Regions from separate parts of the Citrobacter meridianamericanus genome, predicted to be linked through region 1. Evidence: predicted binding sites of a transcription regulator. Region 1 holds the regulator's gene; the other holds the start of a gene.
What was found. Region 1 encodes Fur, which represses iron uptake genes when iron is present. Its sites were predicted from a motif close to ATAATAATGAGAACNACTATCAA; they were not measured.

Region 2: a site for Fur is predicted at 5,400-5,422, ahead of NMD08_RS03275 (siderophore-interacting protein). Genes of this name have one in related genera too.

Annotation. Positions count from the first base shown of each region.
Region 1 is NZ_CP101036.1:3,738,121-3,745,933, reverse strand. Features, by position in the region: gene tcuB (tricarballylate utilization 4Fe-4S protein TcuB) at 1-365, opposite strand, end outside; gene tcuA (FAD-dependent tricarballylate dehydrogenase TcuA) at 352-1,755, opposite strand; gene tcuR (tricarballylate utilization LysR family transcriptional regulator TcuR) at 1,853-2,779, opposite strand; gene fur (ferric iron uptake transcriptional regulator) at 2,909-3,355, opposite strand; gene NMD08_RS18430 (ryhB-regulated fur leader peptide) at 3,348-3,434, opposite strand; gene fldA (flavodoxin FldA) at 3,645-4,175, opposite strand; gene ybfE (LexA regulated protein) at 4,331-4,618, opposite strand; gene ybfF (esterase) at 4,747-5,520, opposite strand; gene seqA (replication initiation negative regulator SeqA) at 5,714-6,256, shown strand; gene pgm (phosphoglucomutase (alpha-D-glucose-1,6-bisphosphate-dependent)) at 6,281-7,813, shown strand, end outside.
Region 2 is NZ_CP101036.1:674,656-682,468, forward strand. Features, by position in the region: gene ebgR (transcriptional regulator EbgR) at 1-490, opposite strand, end outside; gene NMD08_RS03255 (tRNA-binding protein) at 700-1,032, shown strand; gene ygjG (putrescine aminotransferase) at 1,087-2,466, opposite strand; gene NMD08_RS03265 (methyl-accepting chemotaxis protein) at 2,897-4,417, shown strand; gene NMD08_RS03270 (PadR family transcriptional regulator) at 4,470-5,234, opposite strand; gene NMD08_RS03275 (siderophore-interacting protein) at 5,471-6,253, shown strand; gene NMD08_RS03280 (AraC family transcriptional regulator) at 6,250-7,098, opposite strand; gene cfa (cyclopropane fatty acyl phospholipid synthase) at 7,166-7,813, shown strand, end outside.

The DNA.
Region 1 (7,813 bases):
AAAACCAGTGCCAGCGTCACGGTGACGCCAGCACGACGATAAAGCGCACCAAAGGCGGCGGGTTGTGCGTAGTGCTGATAGGTTTCCAGCCGGACTTCCGCCATTGCCTTCGGCACGTTGATGGCAAATTCATGAGGCGGGGCATACTGACACGCGTGCAGGCAGGCGCCGCAGTTATGGCACAGGTTCGCCAGATAGTTGATATCCGCTTTACCGAATTCCAGACGCTGCGTCATTGCCGGGAACACGGCGCAAAATCCTTCACAATAGCGGCAGGCGTTACACACCTGCATCACACGTTCAACTTCAGCTTCCGACTCGGTGATGATTTGCGCGTCGATGATCAATTTCTCAAGCTGTTTCATAACGTACCTCCTTCTGTGCTGCCAGAGCAGCCTCCTTTCCGGCAATGCGGCCAAAAGTGGTGCCGATCGACATCCCCACGCCTGCGGTGTAGCCCTTGCCCAGCACATTGCCTGCCATCATCTCTCCGGCGACGAACAGGTTGCGGCTTGGAAGCCCTGCAAAGTGTACGGCAGCGCGTTCATTCACTTTCAATCCGAGATAGGTGAAGGTGATCCCTGGCCGCAGGGCATACCCGTAGTAAGGCGGCTGGTCCAGCGGTCGCGCCCAGTGTGTCTTTGCGGGGGCTAACGCTTTCGTCGTGCAGTTATCCAGAATGGTATGGTCGAAATGGCCTGGCTGGCAGGCGTTGTTATACTGCGTTACGGTGTGGGTAAAACGTTCAGCATTGAGACCCAACTGATGCGCCAGATCCGCCAGCGTATTGGCCTGTGCGCCAGGAAAGACCGGTGGCATGAAGTGGCCGATGGCCTTACTGTCGATAATGGAGTAACCAATCTGCCCTGGCTGTTGGGCGACCAGTCGTCCCCAGATGGCGTAGCGTTTGGGCCAGAAATCTTCGCCTTCATCATAAAAACGCTCAGCGTCACGGTTGACGACAATGCCAAGCGAAACGCAGTCCACGCGGGTGCAAATTCCGCCGTCATATAATGGTGCTCTGGCATCAATGGCTACACAGTGTGACTGGGATGGGTCGCCGATGATGTCCGCCCCGGCGTCGATCATAAATTTGAGCAGTACGCCCTGATTAAAGCGTGTGCCGCGAATCAGGAAGTTATCCGCAGGCCACTCACCGCGTTCATTTTCCCCCCAGGCTTCACGTAGCCATTCGCGGTTTGATTCAAACCCGCCAGCGGCAAGCACGCAGGATTTCGCTGTAATACGCTCTTTGCCCGCCAGCGCCGCCACGAATTCGCCGTTATGCAGTTCAAGCGCCTGTACCGGGGTGTTATAGCGGATTTGCACACCTAACTTTTCTGCGCTGCGATAATAGGCATTCACGAGGGCTTTCCCGCCGCCCATAAAAAAGGCGTTGGTTCGCGCCACGTGTAAAGCGCCAGAGAGGGGAGGTTGAAAATTCACGCCATGTCGGCGCATCCAGTCGCGGCATTGTGAAGAGGTGCGGATCACCAGACGTGCCAGGGCTTCGTTGGTATTTCCCTCCGTGACGCGCTGCAGATCCTGCCAATACTCCTCTTCAGGGTAGCTTTCCACCAGCACATCCTGCGGCGCATCATGCATACAGCGCAGATTACGCGTGTGTTGGGAGTTTCCCCCGCGCCATTCCCGGGGGGCTGCTTCGAGCAGGAGTACCGAAGCTCCTTGCTCCCGGGCGGTTAGGGCAGCACATAACGCGGCATTGCCACCGCCAATCACCAGAACGTCAACCATCGTATACTCCATTACCATTTAACTAATTGTTAAATTTGTAATTGAAATGTATACGTGCAGCTTGTGCGGGCGCTATAACGCAGTGCTAAAGGGGGTTTTAGTTATTGTAAAGGATAGCGCCAGGCCAGCGTCCCGCTTCTACCAGTTGATGCATCACTTTCGTCAGCACCACGCGGGCTGCGAGCCCCGCCGGGGTGAGTTCATCGTCAGAGAGGCTGACCAGAAAGTTGGGGCGACTCAGTATTGGATTATGGACGCCGATCACTCTTAGCGTCTCTTTATCGAGATGGGAAATTGCCGCGCCGGGCTGGAGGGTAGCGCCGATCCCACTGCGAACGGCGCGCATTAGTAGCGCCAGACCATCAATTTCTGTTGCGATCTCAATGCGTAGCGCGTGTTCCTGACAAATCGCTTCCAGCCTGCCGCGCAGACCGTGGCCTGGGCTAGGCATTATCAATGGAATATGTGCCAATTGGGCTGGAGCAATATTGTCATCAGTAATATCAGCCAGTAAAGCATGAGTGCCAATTAAAAACAGCCGCTCTTCGAGAATCGGTCTGGCGCTCCAGCGCAGGAGCTTTTCTTTTTGAAACACAACGGCCAGGTCAATCTGACGAGTGCTGATCATTCGTTCCAGGTTACCAGAGAGGCTTTCCACCACATGCAGACGGACATCACTATAGGTTTCTCGCATGGCGTTGATAAAAGGCATGCCGAGAATGGAAGCGGTACTGGGGGCCATGCCGACGCTGACGTGTCCGGAAAGGCGGGATTCTCGTGCGGCGAGGATTGCATCGTCTGCGTGACGGAGCGCCAGCTGCGCCTGGGCGTAAAATGCCAGCCCGGCGCTGGTGGGCGTCACGCCACGCGAGGTGCGTTGCAGCAGGCGAATAGCAAGTTCATTTTCCAGGCGGGACATTTGCTGGCTGAGTGCCGAAACCCCAATATTGAGATCGAGCGCCGCACTACCCATGCTGCCAGTTTCGACAATGCGAACAAAATAACGTAGCTGGCGAAGTTCCATTTCGATTCTCCGGAAGGGACAATTGATTTTTACATTAAAGCAACACAAGAGTGGAGGGAAGGGGGGAACGGGCTGAAAACGTGCATAAAAAAAGCCAACCGGATGGTTGGCTTTTCAGAAAGCATCACATTACTTGCCGTCGTGCGCGTGCTCATCTTCGCGACAATCACCTTCGGCGCAATGACCGTAAAGATACAGGCTATGGTTGGTTAAACGAATACCATGTTTAGCCGCAATCTCACGCTGGCGCGCTTCGATGGAATCATCGCTGAACTCGACCACTTTGCCGCAGTCGAGGCAAATGAGGTGATCGTGATGATGCTGTTGAGTCAGTTCGAAGACGGATTTACCACCTTCAAAATTATGGCGGGTCACGATACCGGCATCATCAAACTGGTTCAGCACGCGATACACGGTCGCCAGACCAATTTCTTCACCCATATCGATCAGGCGTTTGTACAAGTCTTCCGCACTGACGTGATGGTTATCCGGTTCCTGAAGAACTTCCAGAATTTTTAAACGAGGAAGCGTTACTTTCAGGCCAGCCTTCTTTAATGCGGTATTGTTGTCAGTCATGCGGAATCTGTCCTGTAGCTAAACGATTCACTTCATTAACAGAAGTGACAGAAATTGCACTTGAGATAATGCGATTCATTATAGAACTGCCATGGCTAAATGAAAACTGCAAGTCTCTGGCAAATATTGTTAATCAAAACGTGGTATCGCCGACAAACACACTGTGCAACACCCGATTGGCATCCAGCCATTGTACAGGGTCAGACGGAAAAGTTACAAATTTGTAGCAATTATTTTGATTGGTTTTATCTATTGATGCGGCGCAGATAGAAATCTACGCCGTACAAAATCAGGCATTGATGATTTCGTCGAGGTGCAGCTCTTCAGAGATCTGCTTAACCCATTTTTCTACGCGCTCTGCGGTCAGCTCAGGCTGACGGTCTTCATCGATAGCCAGCCCGACAAAGTGGTCGTCGTCAGCCAGACCTTTGGACGCTTCAAAGTGATAACCTGCAGTCGGCCAGTGACCAACGATGGTTGCGCCGCGCGGTTCGATGATGTCGCGAATGGTACCTAACGCGTCGCAGAAGTATTCTGCGTAATCTTCCTGGTCGCCGCAGCCGAACAATGCAACCAGTTTGCCGTTAAAATCAATGTCTTCGAGGGTAGGGAAGAAATCGTCCCAATCACACTGTGCTTCACCGTAGTACCAGGTTGGAATGCCAAGCAGCAGAATGTCATACCCTTCGAGATCTTCTTTGCTGCTTTTTGCAATGTCATGAACGTCGGCAACGTCTTTACCAAGCTGTTTTTGAATCATTTTTGCGATATTTTCGGTGTTACCGGTGTCGCTGCCGAAAAAGATGCCAGTGATTGCCATGAGTAAAATAACCTCTTGAAACTTATTGAAATGGTGGTGGCGCATTGCCCACGGATAAGGGCAATCATAGCAGAACAGTCAGGCATGCGGAAACAGCAAACACACAGGACTGCACTCTGTGCTACACGATTTATGATTTAGAGCAGAAATTCAGACTATGCCTGATCGCGCAACGCGCTGAGTTGGGTCATCAGCATCTCTTCGATGAGTTCACTGCGACTCATGTTGCGCGCCTCGGCCAGCTCGTTCAGAGCGTCAACGGCATCAGCGTTCAGTTTCAGTTCGACACGCTTAAGCCCGCGAACTTTATCGCGTTTAAGCTGATTACGTTTGTTAATACGTAACTGTTCATCACGCGAGAGCGGATTAGTTTTGGGTCGTCCCGGGCGACGCTCCTGCGCGAACAGATCTAATGTCGTACGGTCCGTTTGTTCTTTGGCCATGATCTTGGTGACTTCGGGGAAACAATCAGCCAGGCGTCTGCCCGGATGGATAGCGCGCCATAATACATCAGCAGGGGAGACACGCCAACGTCCACGCGCGTAATCGCGCACAGACGCTGAGTTTTTAATCAGTTAGCCTGTTCATTCAGATAACGACGGATGGCGCGCAGCACCGCCTCCGGTTTTTCTGCATGCACCCAATGCCCGGCACCTGCTATAACGTGCGCCCGAGCCTGCGGGAATTGCGCCAGCAGTTGGTCACGATACGCTTCGGTAACATACGGTGAATTGCCACCCGGGATAAACAGCGCCGGGTGCTCCCATGCCGGAATGGTCTCCCAACCGACGATATGAGGATATTGATCCCACAACACAGGAACATTAAAGCGCCACTCGCCGTCAACAAAGGATTTCAGCAGAAACTGGATCACACCTTCTTCTTGCAGGTGCTGACGCATAACGCTCGCCGCCTGCTGACGTGAAGAGGATTGCGCGTCAGTTACCGCGTTAATGGCAGCAAAAATCTTATCGTGGCGGCGAACATGGTAGTCAACGGGAGCAATGTCGATGGCGACCAGCCGTTCGACACGTTCAGGGGCCAGCGCGGTCAGCGCCATGACGGCTTTGCCACCCATCGAGTGACCAATAAAGATCGCTTTTTCGATCTGCCGATCGTCCAGCGTATCCAGCAGATCTTGCGCCATAGCCGGATAATTCATCTCAGGTGAACGAGGGGAGAGGCCATGATTTCGCATATCAACCTGGATGATATCGTGATCGGCCACTAGATCGCGTGCCAGGATCCCGAGGTTATCCAGACTGCCAAACAGGCCGTGAACCAGGACGATGGGAGAATTATTGTGCAGGTTTTGCGCAGATTGCGCTCGGATATTCAATTTCATGGCAAAGTTCTTTTTTTCACACTGACGGGTTAGGGTATCATGTTGACCATTCTGCCACATGGCTGCAACAACTACGGTTACTCCGAGTTTTGCGTGCCACCAGGCTTGACGCTATCCGCTGTTGGGATTTGCCTTTACACTACGCGTGTTGACCCAACAACTTGTATTCAGCTAAACACTGCACTGGATTAAGATGAAAACGATTGAAGTTGATGATGAACTCTATAGCTATATTGCCAGCCACACCAAGCATATCGGCGAGAGTGCATCCGACATTTTACGGCGTATGTTGAAATTTTCCGCCGCATCACAGCCTGTCATTCCGGTAGTAAAAGAAGTCCGCGCTGTGCAAGCTGTCGTGGAAGCCAAGCCGGTTAACCCCGTAAAAGATAAAGTGCGCGCGATGCGTGAACTGCTGCTGTCCGACGAATACGCTGAACAGAAGAAAGCAGTAAATCGCTTTATGCTGGTGCTGTCTACACTCTATTCACTGGATCACAACGCGTTCGCCGAAGCAACGGAATCGTTGCACGGACGTACGCGCGTTTATTTTGCAGCGGATGAACAGACGCTGTTGAAAAATGGTAATCAAACCAAACCGAAGCACGTGCCAGGCACGCCGTACTGGGTGATCACCAATACCAATACCGGCCGTAAATGCAGCATGGTTGAGCACATCATGCAGTCAATGCAATTCCCTGCGGAATTGATTGAAAAGGTTTGCGGAACAATTTAATCCTTGCATTAGAAGGACCAGGCAATGGCAATCCACAACCGTGCAGGTCAACCTGCGCAACAGAGTGATTTGATTAACGTCGCCCAACTGACGGCACAGTACTACGTACTGAAACCAACGGCAGGGAACGCTGAGCACGCCGTCAAGTTCGGTACGTCCGGACATCGCGGCAGTGCAGGTCGTCATAGTTTTAACGAGCCGCATATTCTGGCTATCGCTCAGGCGATTGCTGAAGAGCGTGCGAAAAACGGGATTACTGGCCCGTGCTATGTGGGCAAGGACACCCACGCGTTGTCTGAACCGGCTTTCATCTCTGTACTGGAAGTGCTGGCGGCGAACGGCGTTGATGTCATCGTGCAGGAAAATAATGGCTTTACGCCAACGCCTGCCGTGTCGAATGCAATCCTGGTCCATAATAAAAAAGGCGGCCCGCTGGCTGATGGCATTGTGATCACGCCGTCACACAACCCGCCGGAAGACGGCGGTATTAAGTACAATCCGCCTAACGGTGGTCCGGCTGATACTAATGTTACCAAAGTGGTTGAAGACAGAGCCAACGCGCTGCTGGCCGACGGTCTGCAAGGCGTGAAGCGCATGTCGCTGGATGCTGCGTTGGCATCCGGTCATGTTAAAGAACAGGATCTGGTGCAGCCTTTCGTGGAAGGACTGGCTGACATCGTCGACATGGCGGCGATTCAGAAAGCGGGCCTGACGCTGGGTGTCGATCCGCTGGGCGGTTCCGGTATCGAATACTGGAAGCGTATTGCGAAGCACTACAACCTGAACCTGACTATTGTTAACGATCACGTTGATCAGACTTTCCGCTTTATGCATCTCGACAAAGACGGTGCGATCCGTATGGACTGCTCCTCCGAGTGCGCGATGGCGGGCCTGCTGGCGCTGCGCGACAAGTTCGATCTCGCTTTTGCCAACGATCCGGATTACGACCGTCATGGCATCGTCACGCCCGCTGGTCTGATGAACCCGAACCACTACCTGGCGGTGGCGATTAACTACCTGTTCCAGCACCGTCCACAGTGGGGCAAAGACGTTGCCGTCGGTAAGACGCTGGTTTCTTCGGCGATGATTGACCGCGTGGTGAATGCTTTAGGGCGTAAACTGGTTGAAGTCCCGGTTGGCTTTAAATGGTTCGTTGACGGTCTGTTTGATGGCAGCTTTGGTTTTGGCGGTGAAGAGAGCGCGGGTGCCTCTTTCCTGCGTTTCGATGGTACACCGTGGTCAACGGATAAAGACGGCATCATCATGTGTCTGTTGGCGGCTGAAATTACCGCAGTGACCGGTAAAAACCCGCAAGAGCACTACAACGAGCTGGCTGCTCGTTTTGGCGCGCCGAGCTACAACCGCCTGCAGGCCAGCGCGACCTCTGCGCAGAAAGCGGCGCTGTCTAAGCTGTCTCCGGAAATGGTGAGTGCCAGCACGCTTGCGGGTGACCCGATCACCGCACGTCTGACGTCGGCACCGGGTAACGGTGCTTCTATCGGTGGTCTGAAAGTGATGACCGACAACGGCTGGTTTGCCGCACGTCCTTCCGGTACA
Region 2 (7,813 bases), 2.3 Mb from region 1:
CTTTACTGATGCGGGCCAGATCGATATCGACAGCGTCATATTCGCTGCCGGGTTCATGAAAATCGATAAAGCAGATGTTGTCGGTAAGCGCTGTTGCCGCCTCGCGCAGCGCAGGAGAAGGCTTGCCAACAATAAGAATGCCGGTAATGTTTTTGTTCTCCGGCAGCCCACTGTGCTCATAGCAGTTGGTCAGTTCAATCCCCAGCTTCTCGCACTGGGTTTCAATCCCATGGCGGATCGCGAGATAGTAAGGATCGTTGATTTCCAAATCCTGCTGATAGCTGTAGAGCGCCAGAATATGCTGGAGGCCGAGCGCGCTGGTCTGGTTCTTACGGGCGCTGCTGGTTTTGTACTCCAGCTTTTCCGCGATCTCCAGAATGCGATGCTTGGTCTCTTCTTTTACATTCAGCGTGGGGTCATCGTTTAAAACCCGGGACACTGTCGCCAGGGACACGCCAGCTTCGATTGCGATGTCTTTAAGTGTTGCCATGTTTGCCTTTTCCCTGAGTTACCTGCGCATTGTAAATGAAGCGCTTATCTATTCATCTGTTTTCAGTAAAAAAAGCACGTTTAATTGACATGCTCGGGGTAAAACTGGGCTTGCAGAGTGTGATGAGTGCGTCATTTTCCCGCTTTTAAGAACAATGCCCGGAAAATAGTTTGCTAGTATTTAGTAAAATTTTACCAAAGGAGAAAACAATGGATACCGTCGCATTTGCTGATTTTGCCCGCATGGAAATACGTGTTGGAAAAATCGCACAGGTAAAGCGCCATGACAATGCCGATAAGCTGTATATCGTGCAGGTTGATGTGGGAGAACGTACGCTGCAAACCGTGACCAGCCTGGTACCTTATTACAGCGAAGAGGAGCTGATGGGGAAAACGGTGGTGGTACTGTGTAATCTGCAAAAGGCCAAAATGCGCGGTGAGACATCAGAGTGTATGCTGCTGTGCGCTGAGACGGACGATGGCAGCGAAAGCGTGCTGTTAACGCCAGAACGCCTCATGCCTGCAGGCGTACGGATTGTTTAAATTGTGCTGCCTTATCCGGCCTACGTTTGTAAACGCAGGCCGGACAGACATCTTTTACACCTGCTCCACGCTCACCCGTAATGCTGCCAGGGCTTTGCGCGTCGATCGTAATACCAGATCGCATTGTTCGATCGTTAACGTTAACGGCGGTTCGATGCGGATCGTCTTGGCATTATTCAGCGTGCCGGCAACCAGCACCCGCTGGCGGAACATCTCACTGGCAAAGTTGTAGCCGATTTCATTATCGACAAACTCGATTGCCATCAGCATGCCCTTGCCGCGTACATCATGCACCAGGTCCGGATATTCCCGCGCAAGCTGGCGGAAACCATCCAGCAACATATCGCCTTTCTGCTCCGCCTGGGCCGGTAAATTTTGCTCCAGCAGGACGTTAATGGTGGCCAGCGCAGCCGCACACGCGAGCGGATTGCCGCCAAAGGTGGTGGTATGCAAGAAAGGATTGTCGAACAGAACCGAGAACACCTCTTCGGTGGCAATGGTTGCGCCAATCGGCATCACGCCCCCGCCCAGCGCTTTAGCCAGGCACATAATGTCGGGCTGCACGTTTTCGTGCTCGCAGGCGAACATTTTGCCAGTACGACCCATGCCGGTTTGTACTTCGTCAAGGATCATTAGCGCGCCATACTCATCGCAAAGTTTACGAACGGTGGTCAAATACCCTTGCGGCGGCAGGATCACGCCTCCTTCACCCTGGATAGGTTCAAGGATCACAGCTGCAACGTCATCACCGGTTTTTTTACACTCACTGAGCATAGTGCGCAGCGCGTTAACATCGCCAAACGGCACATGACGGAAACCTGGCAGCAGCGGCATAAAGGGTTTGCGGAAAGTTGATTTCGCTGTGGCAGAGAGCGCGCCCAGAGATTTGCCGTGAAATGCGCCGCTGGTGGCAATAAACGTAAATTTACCGCGCGGCGATTGATACGCTTTCGCCAGCTTCAGAGCGGCTTCAACCGACTCGGTCCCGCTGTTACAGAAAAAACTGTATTTCAGTTTACCGGGTGCCAGTGCGGCAAGGGTCTTTGCCAGCATGGCCCGCAGAGGGTCAAGTAACTCCTGGCTATGCAGAGGTTGTTTCGCGAGTTGATTCTGTACGGCGGAAACCACGACTGGATTACGGTGCCCCACGTTGAAAATTCCAAAACCACCCAGGCAATCAACGAACTCCTGTCCCTGGGTGTCGACAAGCGTATTCAGGCTTCCCGCTTGCCACTCTACGGCTCCGTAATCCCCGCCTGCAGTTACAGATTTTCGATACTCTAAGAACCCCGGATTGACATGCTCCTTGAAGTATTCAATCACCTCTCGGTTTAATGATTTCATTTCCTCATGATCAAGCGTGCGCTTTTCGATGAGATTCAGTGCGTGTGCGCTGCAGGCCAGGGCCGATGCGCTGGAAGGTAACCTGTTCAAAATATGCTCCCGGAGCTGGCGTATCACATGATACTGAATTAAGTATTGCAGGGATTGCGCCATTCCGGCGCGCTTAGCAAAAATCGGGATAAACACCAGGAAACATCTTATTTGTGCAACATTTAATGCCATATTTTAACATTTGCTGGCATTTTGCCCAAGTTCAGACTGCGAAAACAGATCGGAAACTCCCTTTTCTGCGCTAAAAATGAGCAAGTTTCGCACTGTGACGGTGCATTGGTAGAAGTGCAATGGAATAGTTTCTGATTGAAAGTATTTTAAATCAATGGATTAGAATGCGTATAGATTTTGAGGTTTAATCGCAAATTGCGATCTAAATCAAATTTAACAACTAAAGATAAAAAAATTATCGCCGAAATAACATAAGCCGAAAGAGTTAACAACCAGATAACCTGCACAGGACGCAATCATGTCTTCTCATCCCTACGTTAGTCAGCAAAATACACCGCTGGATGATGATATCACCCTCATGTCGACCACCGATTTACAAAGCTATATTACCCATGCGAACGACACTTTCGTTCAGGTCAGCGGCTATCAACTGAATGAGTTGCTCAATAAGCCGCACAATCTGGTTCGTCATCCGGACATGCCAAAAGCGGCGTTTGCGGATATGTGGTACACCCTGAAACAGGGCGAGCCATGGAGCGGGATTGTGAAAAACCGGCGTAAGAATGGCGATCACTACTGGGTGAGAGCCAATGCGGTGCCGATGGTGAGGGAAGGACATGTAACCGGGTATATGTCGATTCGTACCCGGGCAACTGACGAGGAAATTGCGACGGTAGAGCCTTTATATAAGGCGCTGAATGAAGGGCGTTGCAACCGACGTATCCATAAAGGACTGGTGGTACGTAAAGGCTGGCTGGGGAAGCTCCCGGCACTGCCGATTCGCTGGCGGGTGCGCAGTGTAATGGCGTTCATGTTTATTGTACTGGCGGCTGCGTTGCAACAAATGGGCGCGGAATGGTCGTTACTGCTGATGAGTGCGCTGGTAATGATGCTGGGAACGGCGATTTTCGAATGGCAGATTGTGTGCCCTATTGAGAATGTCGCTCGTCAGGCGTTGAAAGTGGCGACCGGTGAGCGAAACAGCGTGTCGCATCTTAACCGCAGTGATGAACTGGGTCTGATGCTTAGAGCGGTCGGGCAACTGGGGCTAATGTGCCGCTGGCTCATCCATGATGTCTCCAGCCAGGTGAGTTGTGTGCGCAGCGACAGCGAAACGCTGGCGAAAGGTAGCGATGATTTAAACAAACATACGCAGCAGACCGTTGAGAACGTGCAGGAAACGGTGGCGACCATGAACCAGATGGCGGCATCGGTGAAACAAAACTCACAGACCGCCGCCGCGGCAGATAAGCTCTCCATCGCCGCCAGCAGCGCGGCGACACACGGTGGTGAGGCGATGGATACCGTCATCAAAACCATGGACGACATCGCCAACAGCACCCAGCGGATTGGTACCATTACCACGCTGATTAACGATATTGCCTTCCAGACCAACATTCTGGCTTTGAACGCCGCCGTTGAAGCCGCACGGGCGGGTGAGCAGGGGAAAGGATTCGCCGTGGTGGCGGGAGAAGTTCGTCATCTTGCCAGCCGCAGCGCCAGTGCAGCCAATGATATCCGCAAGCTGATTGATGCCAGCGCCGATAAGGTGCAGTCCGGATCCGACCAGGTTCACGCCGCAGGGCGCACGATGGACGATATTGTGGCGCAGGTGCAAAACGTGACTCAACTGATCGCCCAAATCAGCCACTCAACGCTGGAACAGTCGGATGGTCTTTCCAGCCTGACCCGCGCGGTGAATGAACTGAGCAACATTACGCAGAAAAACGCCGAACTGGTTGAAGAGAGCGCCCAAATTTCTGCGATGGTGAAACATCGCGCGGGGCGTCTGGAAGACGCAGTCACGGTTCTGCACTAAGAATCACAATGCAGGCGAAATCCAGGGGAATGGGTTTCGCCTGCTGAGCAGATTAATCCAGTTGGGTAATATCCAGCGCAGCGCGATCGATAATACCGATGATTTTTTTGATTTGCGCATCGCTGGTATCACCATGATTGACCCGTAGGTCCAGCACGGCTTTGAAGTTCTCCAGCGCGCGTTTCATCTGCGGGTTCTTGCGCAATTCAAAACCCACGCAGCGGGCTTTGATCCGTTCGTGGATATGGTCCAGATGCTCACGGTTTTCATCCAGCCACTGCTGGCCCAGGGCGGTGATCGCAATCTGTTTACGCCCACCTTCCTCATCGCTGATAGTGATCAGCTCCTGATCCTGCAAGAAGTCCAGCGTCGGATAAATAACGCCCGGGCTCGGGGTGTAGTTACCCTGAGTCAGGGTTTCAATCGCTTTTATCAGCTCATAGCCGTGGCTGGCGTCGCGGGTCAGGATATCCAGAATCACCAGGCGTAATTCTCCGTGACCGAAGAAGCGCTGGCGACGACCGCCGCCGCGACCGTGGCGGTGTCCGCAACCCTGTTCAGGGTGGTGTGCTTTATTACAACCTTCATGGCGATGTTCTTCACCTTTGCAGCAGCCTGCGTGGTGCTCGTTGTGGCGGCCTTCATGGCGATGTTCTTCACCTTTGCAGCAGCCTGCGTGGTGCTCGTTGTGGCGGCCTTCATGGTGATGTCCTTCACCTTTGCAGCAGCCTTCGTGTTGGTGCTCTGTATGTTTGCAGCAGCCTTCGTGTTGGTGCTCTGTATGTTTGCAGCAACCTTCATGATGGTTTTTCATCATCGTCTCCTGATGTTATTTAGATATATCTAATTTATATCTAAAAATAATGCTCTTGCAATATCATTAGTTTGGTTTTTTTTAATTTATTGATTTTCAGGTATTTTTATTTGGTCTTTGAAGGTGATTAATCAGAGTGTGGCTATATCAAAAAAGTGCTTGCAATCCTTGTGATTAGCAATCATTATCATTTAAAAATAAATTTAGATATATCGTATTATCTTTTTAAAGGCGAGAAAATGACAAAAAACACCTCACGCTACCCGCAGCGCGTTCGCAATGAATTGCGCTTCCGTGAACTTACCGTCCTGCGCGTTGAACGTGTTAGCGCGGGCTTTCAGCGCATCGTACTGGGCGGTGACGCTCTGGACGGTTTTAGCTCGCACGGCTTTGATGACCACACCAAGGTCTTTTTCCCGGAACCGGGCTGCCATTTCGTGCCGCCAGTAGTCACTGATGAGGGCATCGTCTGGGCCGACGGGGTGCGTCCGCTCTCCCGTGACTACACGCCGTTGTATGACGAAGCGCGCCATGAGCTGGCACTGGATTTTTATATGCATGACGGTGGAGTGGCGAGCACATGGGCGATGAATGCCCGCGTGGGTGACAAGCTGACGATCGGCGGACCGCGCGGTTCGTTGGTGGTGCCAGAGGATTATGCGTATCAGGTTTACGTGTGTGATGAATCAGGAATGCCCGCGCTGCGCCGACGGCTGGAGTCACTCAGCCGCTTAGCGGTACGTCCAAACGTCACGGCGCTGGTCAGCGTGCAGGATGCAGCGTACCAGGATTATCTTGCCCATCTCGACGGATTTACTATTGAGTGGTTTATCGGCCATGACGCGCAGGTAGTGAATGAACGCTTATCGCGACTAGCCGTGTCCACAGATGATTATTACATCTGGATCACTGGTGAAGGCAAGGTGGTAAAAAACCTGAGTGCTCGCTTTGAAACCGAGGCGTTTGACCCTCAACGGGTGCGTGCGGCAGCCTACTGGCATCAGCGTAAAGCGGCAGATTAATAACTAGACGGCGGGACGCCAAATGCCTGGCGGAAGGCATAACTAAATGCCGCGGTGCTTGAATACCCTACGTCGAGCGCCACGGCGGTCACGCTTTTATTTTTTTTCAGCATTAATACGGATTCCAGAATACGCATTTTTTGTTTCCAGACGCTGAAAGGCAATCCAGTTTCTTTTTTGAAATGGCGTGAAAAGGTTCGGGCAGACATACCCAGATGATGTGCCCAGTATTCAACCGAATGCTCCAGAGCGGGGGATTCTTGTATGGTTCGGCATATTTTGGTTAATTCGCGATCCTGCGGCCAGGGTAATACAAAAGCGACTTCCGGGAGTTGCAGAATAATGTCGACCAGCACGCTCACCAGTCTGCCCTCTTTGGAGTGGCTATCATAATGCCCCGAAACTAAATTCGTGGCGTAATGAATAAACTCTCTGGCGAAATCACTGATAGCGACCACTTTACATTCATTAATGCGCGCTTCAAGAAAGCCCGGTTTAATATCCAGGTTCTCTAAATACACATCATCCAGAGCCCAAACTGCATGCTCCGTATTATTGGGGATCCAGATGCCATAGTGCGCCGGGATTATCCAGCACTTGCCGGCAACATCAATACGCATACTGCCTTTGCGGGCGAAATGGAACTGCATAAAAGAGTGTGAATGCGGCGGAACATGGTGGTTGGCTTCTAATACATAGGAGCGAAAATACACGTCCTGCGGCAGTTCCGCCATGGAGTTATCCGGGAAGAAGTTCCACTGTTTTTGCGCGAGAGTTTCCATAAATAAATCGTCAATGCTCCCGGTGGTGTGGCCGCTGCTCGATAGATCTTGTCCGCAGATCATAATACATACACCCTGTTTTCCATAATAATCTTGCGTAAGAATTTTTAGCCCACTTTTGGTAAATACCATGAACTCGCTTTGTTCAGATGCTGTCATCGTCAATGAAACAAATGATAACTGGACCCGAATGGGAAAAGAGCTGCTTTCGCAAGCAGATATCAGGATTAATGGCTCCCGTCCCTGGGACATTCAACTTCATCATGCTGGTTTTTTTAAACGAGTATTGCAGCAAGGCTCGTTAGGGCTTGGTGAAAGCTATATGGAAGGCTGGTGGGACTGCGAGCGGCTCGATATTCTGTTCTGCAAAATCCTCAAAGCAAAACTTGACCAGCAGATGCCGGGTAATCTGAAAGATATTTTACGTATTGCCAGTGCGCGCCTGTTTAATTTGCAGTCGCGCAGCCGCGCGTGGATTGTCGGCAAAGAGCACTACGATATTGGTAACGATCTCTTTGCGTTGATGCTTGATCCGCATATGCAATATTCCTGCGGTTACTGGAAAGACGCGACCACATTAGACGATGCGCAAAATGCCAAATTAAAAATGATCTGTGAGAAGTTGCAACTTAAACCGGGTATGCGTTTACTCGACATCGGTTGTGGCTGGGGCGGGCTGGCGGAATATGCGGCGCGTCATTACGGTGTGGTGGTAGAAGGCGTTACTATCTCCAAAGAGCAGCAGAAAATGGCCCAGCAGCGCTGTGAAGGGCTGGAC